4 regions of the Agarivorans albus genome follow, and region 4 is predicted to be linked to each of the others. Evidence: predicted binding sites of a transcription regulator. Region 4 holds the regulator's gene; each other region holds the start of a gene.

Region 1 (3,181 bases), 560 kb from region 4:
AAAATGCTCGCTTAAAGCTTGTTCATGCGCGGCAAACTGCTCAAAACTGGCGGTTAACGCTGCTCGCTTATTTTGCTGAGGGTTCCAATCAGCCAAGTAGTCAACTGCTGCACTCATGCCTGCAATCGCCGCAAAGCTTTGGGTTCCGGTTTCAAAGCGACCTGGGCCGATATTGGTTGCAGGCTCAACTTTATAAGGTTTGAGCAGCTCCAGCCAAGGATCGGACACATAAGCAATACCCAGGTGAGGGCCAAAAAACTTGTAAGCCGAACAGAGCAAGAAGTCGCAGCCCAGTTGTTGCACATCCACTAAACGGTGCGGCACATAATGCACCGCATCCACATAAACCATTGCACCAACGCTTTTCGCTTTTTGGATAACTCTTTGTAAATCAACAATGCTACCACTGGTATTAGAGGCATAAGTAAGCGCAATAAGGCGGGTATTAGAATTGATCAGTGACTCTAGGTGCGCATAGTCCAAATTACAGTTAACTGGGTCAACTCTCACTTGATGCACCTTAGCCCCTTTGTCGGCAGCTGCGTGCTGCCAGCTCGACACATTGGAATAATGATCAAGTGCGGTCACCAGTATTTCATCATTAGCTTGCCAATCTCGGCTTATTGCCCTACTTAACTTAAAGGTTAAGGATGTCATATTGGCATCAAACACAATGTTATTAGCGCTAGCGGCATTCAATAAGGTTTTAGCCTGCTGCCTCCCTTTTTCTACAACCTGTTCAGTATGCTTGCTACTAGCAAAAGCGCCGCCTAGATTGGAATTGCCTTTTATAAAATAATCGTTCATGGCTTGCAGCACCGAAGCGGGCAGTTGCGCCCCCCCAGGCCCATCCAGATAAATAAAGGGCTCTTCGTCGCCCCTAGCATTTAAGGCAGGAAACAGCTTGCGTGCAGCCTCTACAGAAAAACTCATGCTTCATCCTTTGCTGTTAATACAAATACATCCATAAAGCCCGGTTCACTGGGGCGATGAGCACGAATGGGCCTTGCATAGTGCCAAAGTTTACTGTCATCAAGTAAGGCTACCTCGCCACTGTCTAGTGCCAAGGTCATAATCGGTGCTTGATGTTTATCTTTAAACACCATGAAGTCTCCACCATCAATATTATGACGACGAATGCCCACTACGGCGATATGGCTAAATCCATCTTGATGCACTCCTTCAGGGGCAACTGGTGTATCGGAAGCTTGTGCGGCAATTCTAATTTGATGAATTTCAATCTCTTGCTGTTCACTTAAGCTATTTGCTTCCAAGAAAAGGGCACACATTTCATACATGCCTTTGGAAGCAATAATGCTCTGCTCAATATCCTCAAACTGACGAATAACATCGCCTTGAAAGTGATTCACCTGTTCACTTTGCACAAAGCTCCGTCCTGGCAGAGCTTGCACTTTTCCTTCATTAATACGAACAACAGAATAGCGACGTAAACGGTATTGCCCATCGGCATGCTTAGTATGAGGAAGATTATCAAATGAAGAGGATAAATCGTGCACTGCGGCACCGCTTAAATGGTTTAGCTGTAATAAACAATCTGCATGAGTGTTCATGGCTCAATCTCTGGTTAACAAAGTGATAACATCAAGACTAATAACAAACAGCTGCCAGCGCCATACCAAACAGTATTAAGAATCACAAATAACTATAAATTCAACATTTAGAACCAACATATCTTTCCAGAGCTTAGTTAAAACACCAAACCGTAACAACTAATCAGCGAATTAAAGAAAAACTCTCCAGCTTTTCCTTAAGCCGCTGATTTAATGTAGATTTAAAACGATATTTTATGCTTTAAGAAACCGATGATTGCTTGTTTTCAACATCTGGATTATCGAAGCACTTGATTAGCAACAAGCTACTCGCTGCCACTAACCCAAATCCGATAACCACTGGATAACAGGTTTGGTTGAAGCTAAGGCCGATAAGGCTACCAATGGGAATAGCCACCAACGTAGAAATACTCGCGACAAACGCCGAGCCCATTCCTGCAATTGCTCCTAAAGGCTCCATGGCTAAAGAATTTAAATTACCAAACAAAATACCAATGCAGAAAAATGCTGGGATTAAATAAGCCATTAACCACCAAAGAGGAGGCACTCCGCTGCTAGCTATTAGTAATAAACAAAATACGCTCGTAAGGGCAAGTAAGCCCCACAACGCAGCCTTAATCATTAAGCGCATGCCTAACTTAAGTACAAAGCGACCATTCACTAACGATGCAACACCTACGGCAATTGCCGCTAAAGCAAAAAGCAGCGCAAAGTTGTCTGCTTGATTGTAGAGTTGAATAAACAACAATGGCGCGCTATTTAAATACCCCATAAAAGCGCCAAAAATAAAACCAGATACAATGGTGTAAACCAGCGCACTGCGCTTTTGCAGTAAATACTTAAGTCCTTCTACAAAACTTTGTAATGTTAGAGGGCGACGTTTATCCAAGGTTAAGGTTTCTTCTTGTCCCCGCCAAAACCCAAGACCAGTAGCAATAGCCATTAGCAATAACATGCCGAAGATCCAACGCCAGTGGGCCAAACCTAAAATAACTTGCCCCACCGCGGGGGCCAAAATCGGCACTACAATAAATACCGAAAACACCACAGACATAATGCGCGCCATTTCAGCGCCTTTTAACTTGTCGCGCACTAAGGCCATGGTAATAATTCTTGGCGCAGCTGCGCCCATACCTTGCAGTACTCGCCCGGCGATAAGCCAAGCAAACGAGCTAGACAATACACAGATAATGCTACCCACAATAAACAATAGGTAACCAACATAGATAGGAGGTTTTCGGCCAACCGCATCTGACCATGGCCCATAAACAAGTTGGCCAATCGAAAGGCCTATAAACAGTGATGTGATGGTCCATTGGGCATGCGCGGGATTAGCCAGTTCGAAATCTTCGGCAATGGCTACCAGGGCCGGTAGCATTGCATCAACCGACAAGGCTACCAACGACATCATGCCTGCAAGTAAGATAATAAAGGCTTTAGAGTGGGTACTGCTGTGTTTCACCAACTACTCCCTAATACAACAGTGAGCTGTTGGTTATATCACGCTCAAATCGCAATAGCGATAAACAATAATAGCGCAGCTAATTTTTAACTTTTATCGTCAACTTAAGTGCATAAGCCACAACAAAACGTTGTTATTTTTTAAACAC
Region 2 (3,181 bases), 1.4 Mb from region 4:
TCTTGCAGCCATTGCCAGAAAGGAGAACGGCCTTGCTCGTCGGATACGCCGCGCATTTCAGCAATAACTGAGTCGTTAAAGCGTTGCGGGTGCTCGGCCATCAACAAAAAGCGACACTTCGACAATAAACGACCATTTTGACCTTGTCGGTGAGACTCTTGCAAAAACAAGGTGCATAGCTCGGTCACGCCGGTGTAATCATTGGTTAAGGTGAGCGTTTCCACCACGTTGTATACATTTAGGCTACGTGAAGCATGTACAACTTTGCCGAGATGATAAGTATAAAATGGGCTGGCCATGCCTACTGCGGCATCTATGGCGCTGGTTCCCACTACTTCGCCAGTTTCGGTATCTTCGGCCACCATTAAATAATGCAGGTCGCCAGGGTGGTCGATATCACTGGCAAACGATCGAATAGAATGCGCGAGCTTTTCACGCAATAAAGGTTCGTCTACCGGTAAAGAAGTAAAGCCTATCCCCGAACCCACTGCCATTTGTAACAAGGCAGGGTAATCCGTTTCCTTAATAGGACGGATAACTAACATGGCTATTTCTCCCTTTATTAAATAGCATGAAGCCGTAGCTAAGTATTAGCCACTATTTGTGTTTATTAAAAGTATTGCTTGGGCTGAAACCTTTAACGGCCCCAGCCCAACTGGTTTAGCCGTTTACCACGTTGGCAACAGCTTGCTCAAAACGCTGCATGCCTGATTCAACGTCTGCCTGAGGAACAATAAGAGAAGGAGTAAAACGCACAACATTAGCACCAGCAACCAGAACCATTAAGCCTTCTGCTGCAGCAGCTACTAAGAAGTCTCTAGCTCGGCCCTGGTATTGTTCATTTAATACCGCACCTAACAGCAAACCTTTGCCACGCACTTCTGCAAATACCTGATACTTTTCGTTGATGCGATTAAGTGCTTCTCTAAACCATTGTTCACGTTGCTTAACGCCACTTAGCACTTCTTCAGAATTAACAATATCAAAAGTCGTTTCAGCTACGGCACAAGCCAATGGGTTACCACCATAGGTGCTACCGTGGGTGCCGACTTTCATTGAAGCTGCAATAGCCGTAGTGGTTAACATCGCGCCAATTGGAAAACCGCCACCTAAGGCTTTAGCCGAGGTTAAAATATCTGGCGTTACACCTAAGCCCATGTATGCGTATAGTTCGCCAGTACGGCCGACACCGGTTTGCACTTCATCAAAAATTAGCAATGCTTGGTGTTTATCACATAGCTCACGTACTTTTTGGGCAAACTCTAAGTCAGGGCTAATAATGCCGCCTTCACCTTGCAAGGGCTCCATCATCACCGCACAGGTTTGATCATCAATAATGGCTTCTAAGGCTGCAAGATCATTGTAAGGAATGTGTTCTACATCGCCGGGTTTTGGTCCAAAGCCGTCTGAATAAGTTGCTTGACCACCCACGGTTACAGTAAAGAAAGTACGTCCATGGAAGCCTTGTTCAAAAGCGATGATTTTGGTTTTATCGGCAGAGCCATGCTCAATAGCATAACGGCGCGCTAGTTTTAGTGCGGCTTCGTTGGCTTCTGCGCCAGAATTACAAAAGAACACTTTCTCAGAAAAGGTACTGTCTACCAATTTTTTGGCTAAACGCAATGCTGGCTCATTAGTGAGTACATTACTTAAGTGCCATAGTGAGTTGCCTTGGTCGGTTAAGCTCTTCACCAACGCAGGATGACAATGGCCTAAGCAGTTAACGGCGATACCACCAGCAAAGTCGATATACTCACGACCGTCTTGATCCCATAAACGCGAACCTTCACCCTTCACCGGAATAATGGCCGCTGGTGCATAGTTTGGAACCATAACTTCATCGAATAGCGCGCGAGTAACAGCGTGTGACATGTAGTGTTCTCCTTTTAGCTTTCTGGCTATTCCGTTATACAGGGCCAGAAAGGTTAATAGTTTGTAAACAGTTTGGCGATTATGGCAAATCTCAAGAGCCTTGTCTGAGCATAGTACCTTTAAGCCATACAAAATATGGCCATTTTTACGCATATTCAGTGCATAGTTCTAAATCAATTATTGCTAAGCTGACAGAAAACAGCCAAAGACTTAGCCACTACAGCATAAATATGCACAATCTATTCATTCTATAAAATCACTAGATAAGCATTTATAGAATCTAAAACGTTCTACTTTGTAGAATCAACAAAGTTAGCTAATAACTGTAAACCTTGTTGTGTAAGTATACTTTCTGGATGAAACTGCACTGCATGGATCGGTAAATCCCGGTGTTTTAACCCCATAATTTCAAGCGCTTCGCCCTCATCATCTTGGCTCCATGCAGTGACTTCTAAGCACTCTGGCAAGCTGTCTTTCGCCACCACTAAAGAATGGTAACGCGTTACCATTTGTGGATTAGCCAAGCCCTTAAACACTGATTGCTGCTGATGATAAATGGGCCGTACTTTGCCGTGCATAGCTTGTGCTGCACGCACCACCTGTGCACCAAAATGCTGCGCAATGCATTGATGACCCAAACACACCCCCAAAATAGGCAAGCGCTGAGCAAACCTGGCAATCACATCTAGAGATATGCCAGCCTCGTTAGGCGAGCAGGGCCCTGGCGATATTACCAAATGGCTGGGGGCTAATTGTTCAATTTGCTCTAGAGTAATTTGATCGTTACGACGCACTTCAACCTGAATACCTAACTGCGAAAAGTATTGATATAGGTTGTAGGTAAATGAGTCGTAATTGTCGATGATAAGTAACATGTAGCTTGAGCAAACCGTGTATAAGTCAAAACCAAGAAAGTCGCTATAGTAGCCGATTTTAAACGGCGACACAGCGACTATTCGGTGCAGTTTAGTTTAATTCAACTTGCAGCATCTTCGCTCAAAGCTTTAGGCTCAACAAATACTATCTCAGTGTAGTTATTCTCATAAAACTGATTGGCTAATGCTCGCAGCTGTTTACGCTGCTGCACCAAATCGCTAAGGGCAAGTTGAGATTGTTGGCATTCTAACTCTAGAGTTACCCAAAACCTGCGGCCGGTTTTCATTACCATGGCATCAGCAACACTAAAACCATCAACTAATGACTGCTCATTAAGTGCCGCTAAAAATGGCTTAGTGTGGGCATCATCAGGGGCACTAAGCAGTAACTCTTTAAAACCGTTTTTAACCAATAAATACGGATCTTTTAGAAA
Region 3 (3,181 bases), 180 kb from region 4:
ATGTAACGAGAAGCTTGTTCGCCGAACAAAGACGCTAGTTCACTGCGGGGACTATTAATTGAAGACTGGCCATAGGTCTGAAAATAAGACTCAGACAAGGATCGAAAATCTGCCCCTTGATTGAGCTCATCGAGCAGACCAGTTGAGACACTGCTTTCATCTTTAAAATAAACATGATCGACCTGAAACTGCTCAGGGCCAGTGTAGCGTTCGAGGTTATTTTGGTAGAAATCTTTTAGTTGAGCTTCGGAGGGCTCCTTCACCTTAGCGATCATCAATCCCCTGAGTTTGAGGATCATATTGCGGCGCATGCGTGTGTCTCCTTGGTTCAATCCACGCTTGTACGCCTCTCTATAAAGGATTTCGTCTTCAATGTAGGCCGCAATTAACTGTTCAATGTCTTCATCGCTGTAAGTACGCAGCGATAGCCTTTCCTGCTGCTTGACCAAATAGTCGATACTGCTTTGGTCAACGAAGATTTGTTCCTTGCGATCACTTGCCAACAATGCATCGGCGAGAAAAATCAACCCTCCCAAAAACAGGAAATGTAACAATGGTTCTTTCAGGAAAGCGTGCTTCATGTCCATATATTGCCCTGAATCCATTCAGCGTATACAAGGCCGGATACCCGGCCTCTTGTTCGGAGAGATGTTATTGATCAGCGTGGTTGATACGTTCAGGGTCGTAATACATTGGGTCTGTTATTCCTTCTCTACGCCCCTGAATTCCGCCGAGTAGCGAACGGATTAGGCGATCCATCAGAATGCCTGTTGTTTGATGAGCATCGTCCAAAAGTGGGTTGTACTCATTAAATTCAGCAGCGACGATTTCGTTTTGAATGCCCAAAGCCCGCACCAGTTGGATCGCCTGGCCTGCCGTTAGGCCGTCAGGATCTTGCGTACCCACACCAGGTGCATATGCTGGGTCAACTCCATCCATATCAAAGGTTATGTATACCTTGCGGCCTTTGACCTCTGAAAGCAGCTTAGCTAGCACCGCATCCCACCCATTTTTCTCGATTTCAGCCTGGAAGTGAAAATTCAACTTGTTTTCACGCATCCAGTTTAGATCGTAAGCCCCCGGCGTTTGGCCGCGCAAGCCAACTTGATGGATGTCACTGCCCTTTACGACTCCCTTCTCGACAGCCAGTTTGAAAAAAGACCCATTGTGAACGAAACGACCTGCACCCGCTTTATAGGCGTCGTAGTGCGCATCTACGTGAACGATAGCCACTTCACCGGGACCATACTTCTCAGCTAGCGCTGTCATAAATCCGTAACTTTGAATATGGGTGCCAGCAATACCAACAGGAATCGCATCGGCACTTAAGATTTCACTGACAATTTTATGCACCTCATCAAGGTTGACCTGATTATCCGCCATCCAGTTAGCGGCAGCGTTACCGTAATCAACCATGACCAGCTTGCCGATATCAACACCAATAAACTGATCTGTCCCCTGAGCAGGGTACGACATGTAGTCAATCAGTGACCGCATCTGCTGGGCACCAAATCTACCGCCTGGCAACATCTGATCACCAATCGTCATACCGAACATGGCGATGTCAACTTTAGCCGCTTTTAGGTCTTCTGGTGTCTGGGCAATCGGCGCACCCAAAAAGGTCGGTATTGCCGACCAGTTCGGGCCGAAGGTATAGCGATTTGGATAGAATAATCCGGGCTCACGCTTGGCACCCATTGACTGATCCCGGCGTTCAAACAAGACATCTTTCTCGTCAGTCATCTTGAGTACCATTGGATTCTCAGGATCTTTCCATGGAGCCCACTTGTAGGGAATTCCGCCATCGCTTTCTGAAGCGGAAGTATTAAACGTAACTGCGATACCAACGGTTAATAATACGCGGGTAAGGAAAGTATTCATTCTCCATGCTCCATGCTGTTGCTGTTGCTGTTGCTGTTGCTGTTGAATAATTCTTCATAAACAAAAGCCTAGCACACGCAGGTATGGGTCGCCATCAACACATTTCCTATTATCGCTCACAATGTCCTCTTTGAGCATCTTTAACGTTCAATCAGTTACGCTAGCTCACTTTGGGGCATAAACGATTTACAACAGCCCAACACCTAAAACACAAATAACAACTTACAAGCTAATTAAAAAGCCCGCTACTTATCGGGCTTTTTTTTGATTATAGCTTAGGGCATCGGCTAGCCGTTTAAAGTAACGGTATCAGGGAACCAGTGCGACCACACCATCCAGAATAAGCCGTTATGAGTAGGTAACTGTTCTCCTTCTCCATCGACTAAGTAGGCAAAGTCATGTTCGCTATTGTATTTAATGCTTAAGGTTTGGCCGTTCACTTCAAAGGTTTCATCAGCAAAAGTTCGCGCGTCATCAATGCTAAAAGCAAACTGGAAGTCTCCACCATCGTAACCATAAATCAGCTCTTTTTGGTTGTAGCGTTTATCGTCTAGGCGCAGTGTAGGAAACGCAGCTTCATCTTCTCTCGTTTTATCAAATTGAACATCTAAAGCATCTTGAAAAGCGGTATTGATCATCTTGTCTAGTAAACGGTCATAGTGGTAAATAAACACCTGGCCATTAGGGTATAACTCACGCGCTGCAGCCCACGACATTAAAGTATTTGGAACTTGTTTTGGTTTGTGGTCGGTAAACTCCGATTCCATAGTAATTTGCTGAAGAAAAACATCGTTTTTGGTGTCTTTAAAAATCAGATTGTTATGTGTTTGAATCGATACGTTTAAGTCAGACTCGCCTAAACCGTAGTCGGCTTCAATCACTACCGGCAAATTAGACAAGCCACAAAAGGTCATGGTGTAGTCGGTGCCATCTACGTTCCAACCTGCAATATGGGGAATTTGTAAATGCTCACGCGGGAACATGCGTACGTCGTCACCAACTTGCACTACATACATTACTTGGTCATCTGGTAACACGGTATCGGCGTAACTTACGTCGTAATATTCAGCGTTATGCTGCTTTGAAGGAAACACCGTTTGAGTAGCGTAGTTACTGCACCAAATACCCAGCGCAACTAGGCCTGAACACACCGCCATTATTGAACGTGGCCAAATTTGGGCTCTTCGATTAAGCACAACTAAACCGATCATCATGAGTATATTGATTACTGCAACTAATACTCGATGCTCTAGCAGCCAAATTACTACAGCCCTGTCGGTGCCAAACTTTTGCCCCGGTT
Region 4 (3,181 bases):
TATTCTTGGCAGTCGTTCAGGTAAGACGCTATGGCGAATTCATCTCCCTTTAATACGACCAAGTGTGCTCACCGCCATGCTACTGGTGTTTGTAGACACCATGAAAGAGTTGCCTATCACCCTGATACTAAGGCCGTTTAATTTTGATACTTTATCTACCCAAGTATGGGATTTAGCCTCTTTAGAACAGCTTGAGCAAAGCGCTTTGGCTGCATTAACTATATTACTGGCGGGCATTATCCCGGTTATTATCATGAGTCGAAATATCGGTTCTTCTGAACGTCGCCCACAAGGACAATAAACCTGCAATGAGTATTGTTTTACGCAAAGTTAATCATTTTTACGGCGAACAACAGGCATTAAAAAATGTCAGCATTGAAGTGAGCGAAAATCAAATCGTTGCGCTATTGGGTCCATCGGGTTGTGGTAAAACCACACTGCTACGCCTTATCGCTGGTTTAGAGCGACTACAAAGTGGCGAGCTTTACTTGCAAGACAGGCTAGTGGCTGCGCCCAAGCAAGCGATTCATCTAGCACCAGAGCAACGAGCCATTGGCATGATGTTCCAAGACTATGCCTTATTCCCTCATATGAGTGTGCGTAAAAACATCGAGTATGGTTTACGTAAACAGCAAGATCTTGTTAAGCGGCGTAATTGGATTGAGGAAAGCCTAGATAATATGGGCATGCAAGGTTTGTTAGAACGCTTTCCGCATACCTTGTCGGGTGGCCAGCAGCAGCGGGTAGCTCTACTTCGTGCCTTAGCTCCAGAGCCAAGCACTTTACTGTTAGATGAACCTTTCTCCGCGCTTGATGAGCATCTTCGTCAGCAAGTACGTGAAGAAACCCTTGATGTACTGAAGAAAACCAATACCCCTGCGGTAATGGTGACCCACGATCCATTAGAAGCAATGTTTATCGCCGACAAAATTGTAGTGATGGAAAAGGGGGAGATTGTGCAAAATGCTAGCCCTCAAGAAATTTACAATAATCCGAAAAACGCCTTTGTGGCAGCGTTATTTGGCCCTAGCAATCGCTTTGAAGTGGAAGTTGAAGGGCACAAAGTTAACACGCCACTTGGGGCGTTTGCTGCAGCTGACATCGAAGATCAGCAGATGGCAGAGATTATTGTGCGGGCTAAAGATATCGTAGTACACCAGCTCGAAAACAAAGACCAGATAGAAGCTACAGTGATATCAGTGCATGCAATGGGAAATGAAACCCACTTTAGATTGCAGCTAAGCAATATGCCTGAGCGAGTGATTCATGCGCGTATGCGCGATCATTGGCAGGCGAGTGCTGGCACAAAAGTGTGGTTATCGGTAGATGGGGATGCGGCATTTGTCTTCCCTAAAGCATCGCTTTAGGGAAGCTAATTAGGCTTCGTTAGCCAACCTCGAAGAGTTCTTTCACTGACTGGAAGACATCGGCAATATCTACTTGGCGAGTAGGGGTGATAAAAATCGTGTCATCACCAGCAATGGTGCCAAGAATACCCTCAGCTTTGCCTAATGAATCTAACAAACGGGCTATTAGTTGAGCTGCGCCGGGGCTGGTGTGGATAACGATGAGAGCGTCATTGAAATCCATTTCTAATACTAAGATTTTTAGTTGGCTAGAAACGGTTGGAACCCCTAATTCTGCCGGCAAGCAGTAAACCATTTCCATTTTTGCGTTACGAGTACGCACTGCGCCAAACTTACTTAGCATGCGTGACACTTTCGATTGATTAATGTTTTCGAAACCTTGCTCTTGCAGGGCGGTCACTATTTCGGCTTGCGAGCCAAATCGTTCCTCTTTTAATAGTGATTTAAAGGCTTTTATTAACTGTTCTTGTTTATCGCTATATTTCATCGGTGATCCGAGCTTATAAATCCGTTGCCATTGTCGCCAACTTTTTACTCTAATTCAACTTTATTCTAGTTTTATGCATATAAATGCATACTCTGACACAGAATTATTATTGCATTTAATAACAATTAGTTGTGAGCCTTTGCTAAGCTGAATTATGATAACCCCATCCGACTCGATGAGTAGTTGATTATGTGGATTAAACTTTTCATTCTTTTTCCTGTTTTTGTGTTTAGTTCAGCCTTTGCTGAAGATAAACCCTTACGAATTGTTACCGAAGCCTCTTACCCACCATTTGAAGCCTTTGACGAGCAAAAGCAATTAGTAGGTTTTGATATCGAACTAGCCAAAGCGGTGTGTATACAAATAAACAGAGAATGTGAGTTTTACCATCAGCCTTTTGACAGTTTGCTGACGAGTGTTGCGGCAGGGCACTATAACTTGGCGATTTCAGCTTTAGATATCACCGAGCAGCGAAAACAGTTAGTTAATTTTAGCGATGCGTATTTTGACAATATGGCGGTATATATAACTAGCTCTGACCAAGCCTTGGCTAATAACGCTGTTGTGGCAGTGCAAAGCGGTTCCAGCTTTATGCGTTTTTTACGTGAGCAACGACCAGATATTTTGTCGATTGCTTACCCCAGTTATCAATTGGCACTTAATGATTTAGAACAAACGAAAATAGATGCGGTGTTTTTGGATGCCGCTGCTGCGCATTACTGGTTAGCGAGTCATCCCAACTTTGTTACTCAAGTGGATGAAAGCTATCCTGCTAGTGGTTTGGGTATGGCTGTTTCCAAGCAAGACGAAGACCTGCTGAATCAAATCAACCATGCGCTTAAAGTGTTAAAAAATAATGGCACTTACCAAACAATATATCAGTCCTTTTTTAACTAACAAATACTGTTAGACCAAGGTCTTAAGCCATATTGTTAAAGTGTGATTAAGGCAACCTTTTCCTGTTTTAAACTTGCTTTAAAAATGTTGCTAAATTGTATTTTGAGGCGGATTCCGTTATCTTGTCAGCTGTCTCTATAGACATCCCCTCTACAACTACAAAAAGCATGGAGAAGTTTGATGAAAGTTGCCGTATTAGGTGCTGCAGGCGGAATTGGCCAAGCCCTTTCATTACTATTAAAAACTCAGTTACCCGCTGGTTCTGAACTTTCGCTTTACGACATCGCCCCAGTAACACCAGGTGTTGCTGTAGATTTGAGCCACATCCCTACACAAGTGGCCATTAAAGGATTTGCAGGCGAAGACCCAAGCCCGGCCCTAGAAGGTGCCGATATTGTTCTTATTTCAGCTGGTGTGGCGCGTAAGCCAG

The links. Region 4 encodes ArgR, which controls arginine synthesis, uptake and breakdown. Its sites were predicted from a motif close to ANTGAATANNTATTCANT; they were not measured.
Region 1: K5620_RS05920 (2OG-Fe dioxygenase family protein) is a predicted target of ArgR. The motif match lies at 1,659-1,676, and genes of this name have one in related genera.
Region 2: K5620_RS18615 (aspartate aminotransferase family protein) is a predicted target of ArgR. The motif match lies at 2,092-2,109, and genes of this name have one in related genera.
Region 3: K5620_RS04250 (arginase family protein) is a predicted target of ArgR. The motif match lies at 1,923-1,940, and genes of this name have one in related genera.

The regions. Positions count from the first base shown of each region.
Region 1 covers NZ_AP023032.1:1,285,834-1,289,014, reverse strand. The annotation lists gene K5620_RS05925 (cysteine desulfurase-like protein) at 1-933, opposite strand, end outside; gene K5620_RS05920 (2OG-Fe dioxygenase family protein) at 930-1,571, opposite strand; gene K5620_RS05915 (multidrug effflux MFS transporter) at 1,813-3,033, opposite strand.
Region 2 covers NZ_AP023032.1:4,111,841-4,115,021, forward strand. The annotation lists gene astA (arginine N-succinyltransferase) at 1-545, opposite strand, end outside; gene K5620_RS18615 (aspartate aminotransferase family protein) at 661-1,872, opposite strand; gene K5620_RS18620 (anthranilate synthase component II) at 2,163-2,747, opposite strand; gene K5620_RS18625 (cation efflux transmembrane domain-containing protein) at 2,849-3,181, opposite strand, start outside.
Region 3 covers NZ_AP023032.1:899,941-903,121, reverse strand. The annotation lists gene K5620_RS04255 (peptidyl-prolyl cis-trans isomerase) at 1-587, opposite strand, end outside; gene K5620_RS04250 (arginase family protein) at 652-1,881, opposite strand; gene K5620_RS04245 (DUF3179 domain-containing (seleno)protein) at 2,169-3,181, opposite strand, start outside.
Region 4 covers NZ_AP023032.1:723,636-726,816, forward strand. The annotation lists gene K5620_RS03480 (ABC transporter permease) at 1-301, shown strand, start outside; gene K5620_RS03485 (ABC transporter ATP-binding protein) at 309-1,367, shown strand; gene argR (transcriptional regulator ArgR) at 1,387-1,854, opposite strand; gene K5620_RS03495 (transporter substrate-binding domain-containing protein) at 2,044-2,751, shown strand; gene mdh (malate dehydrogenase) at 2,932-3,181, shown strand, end outside.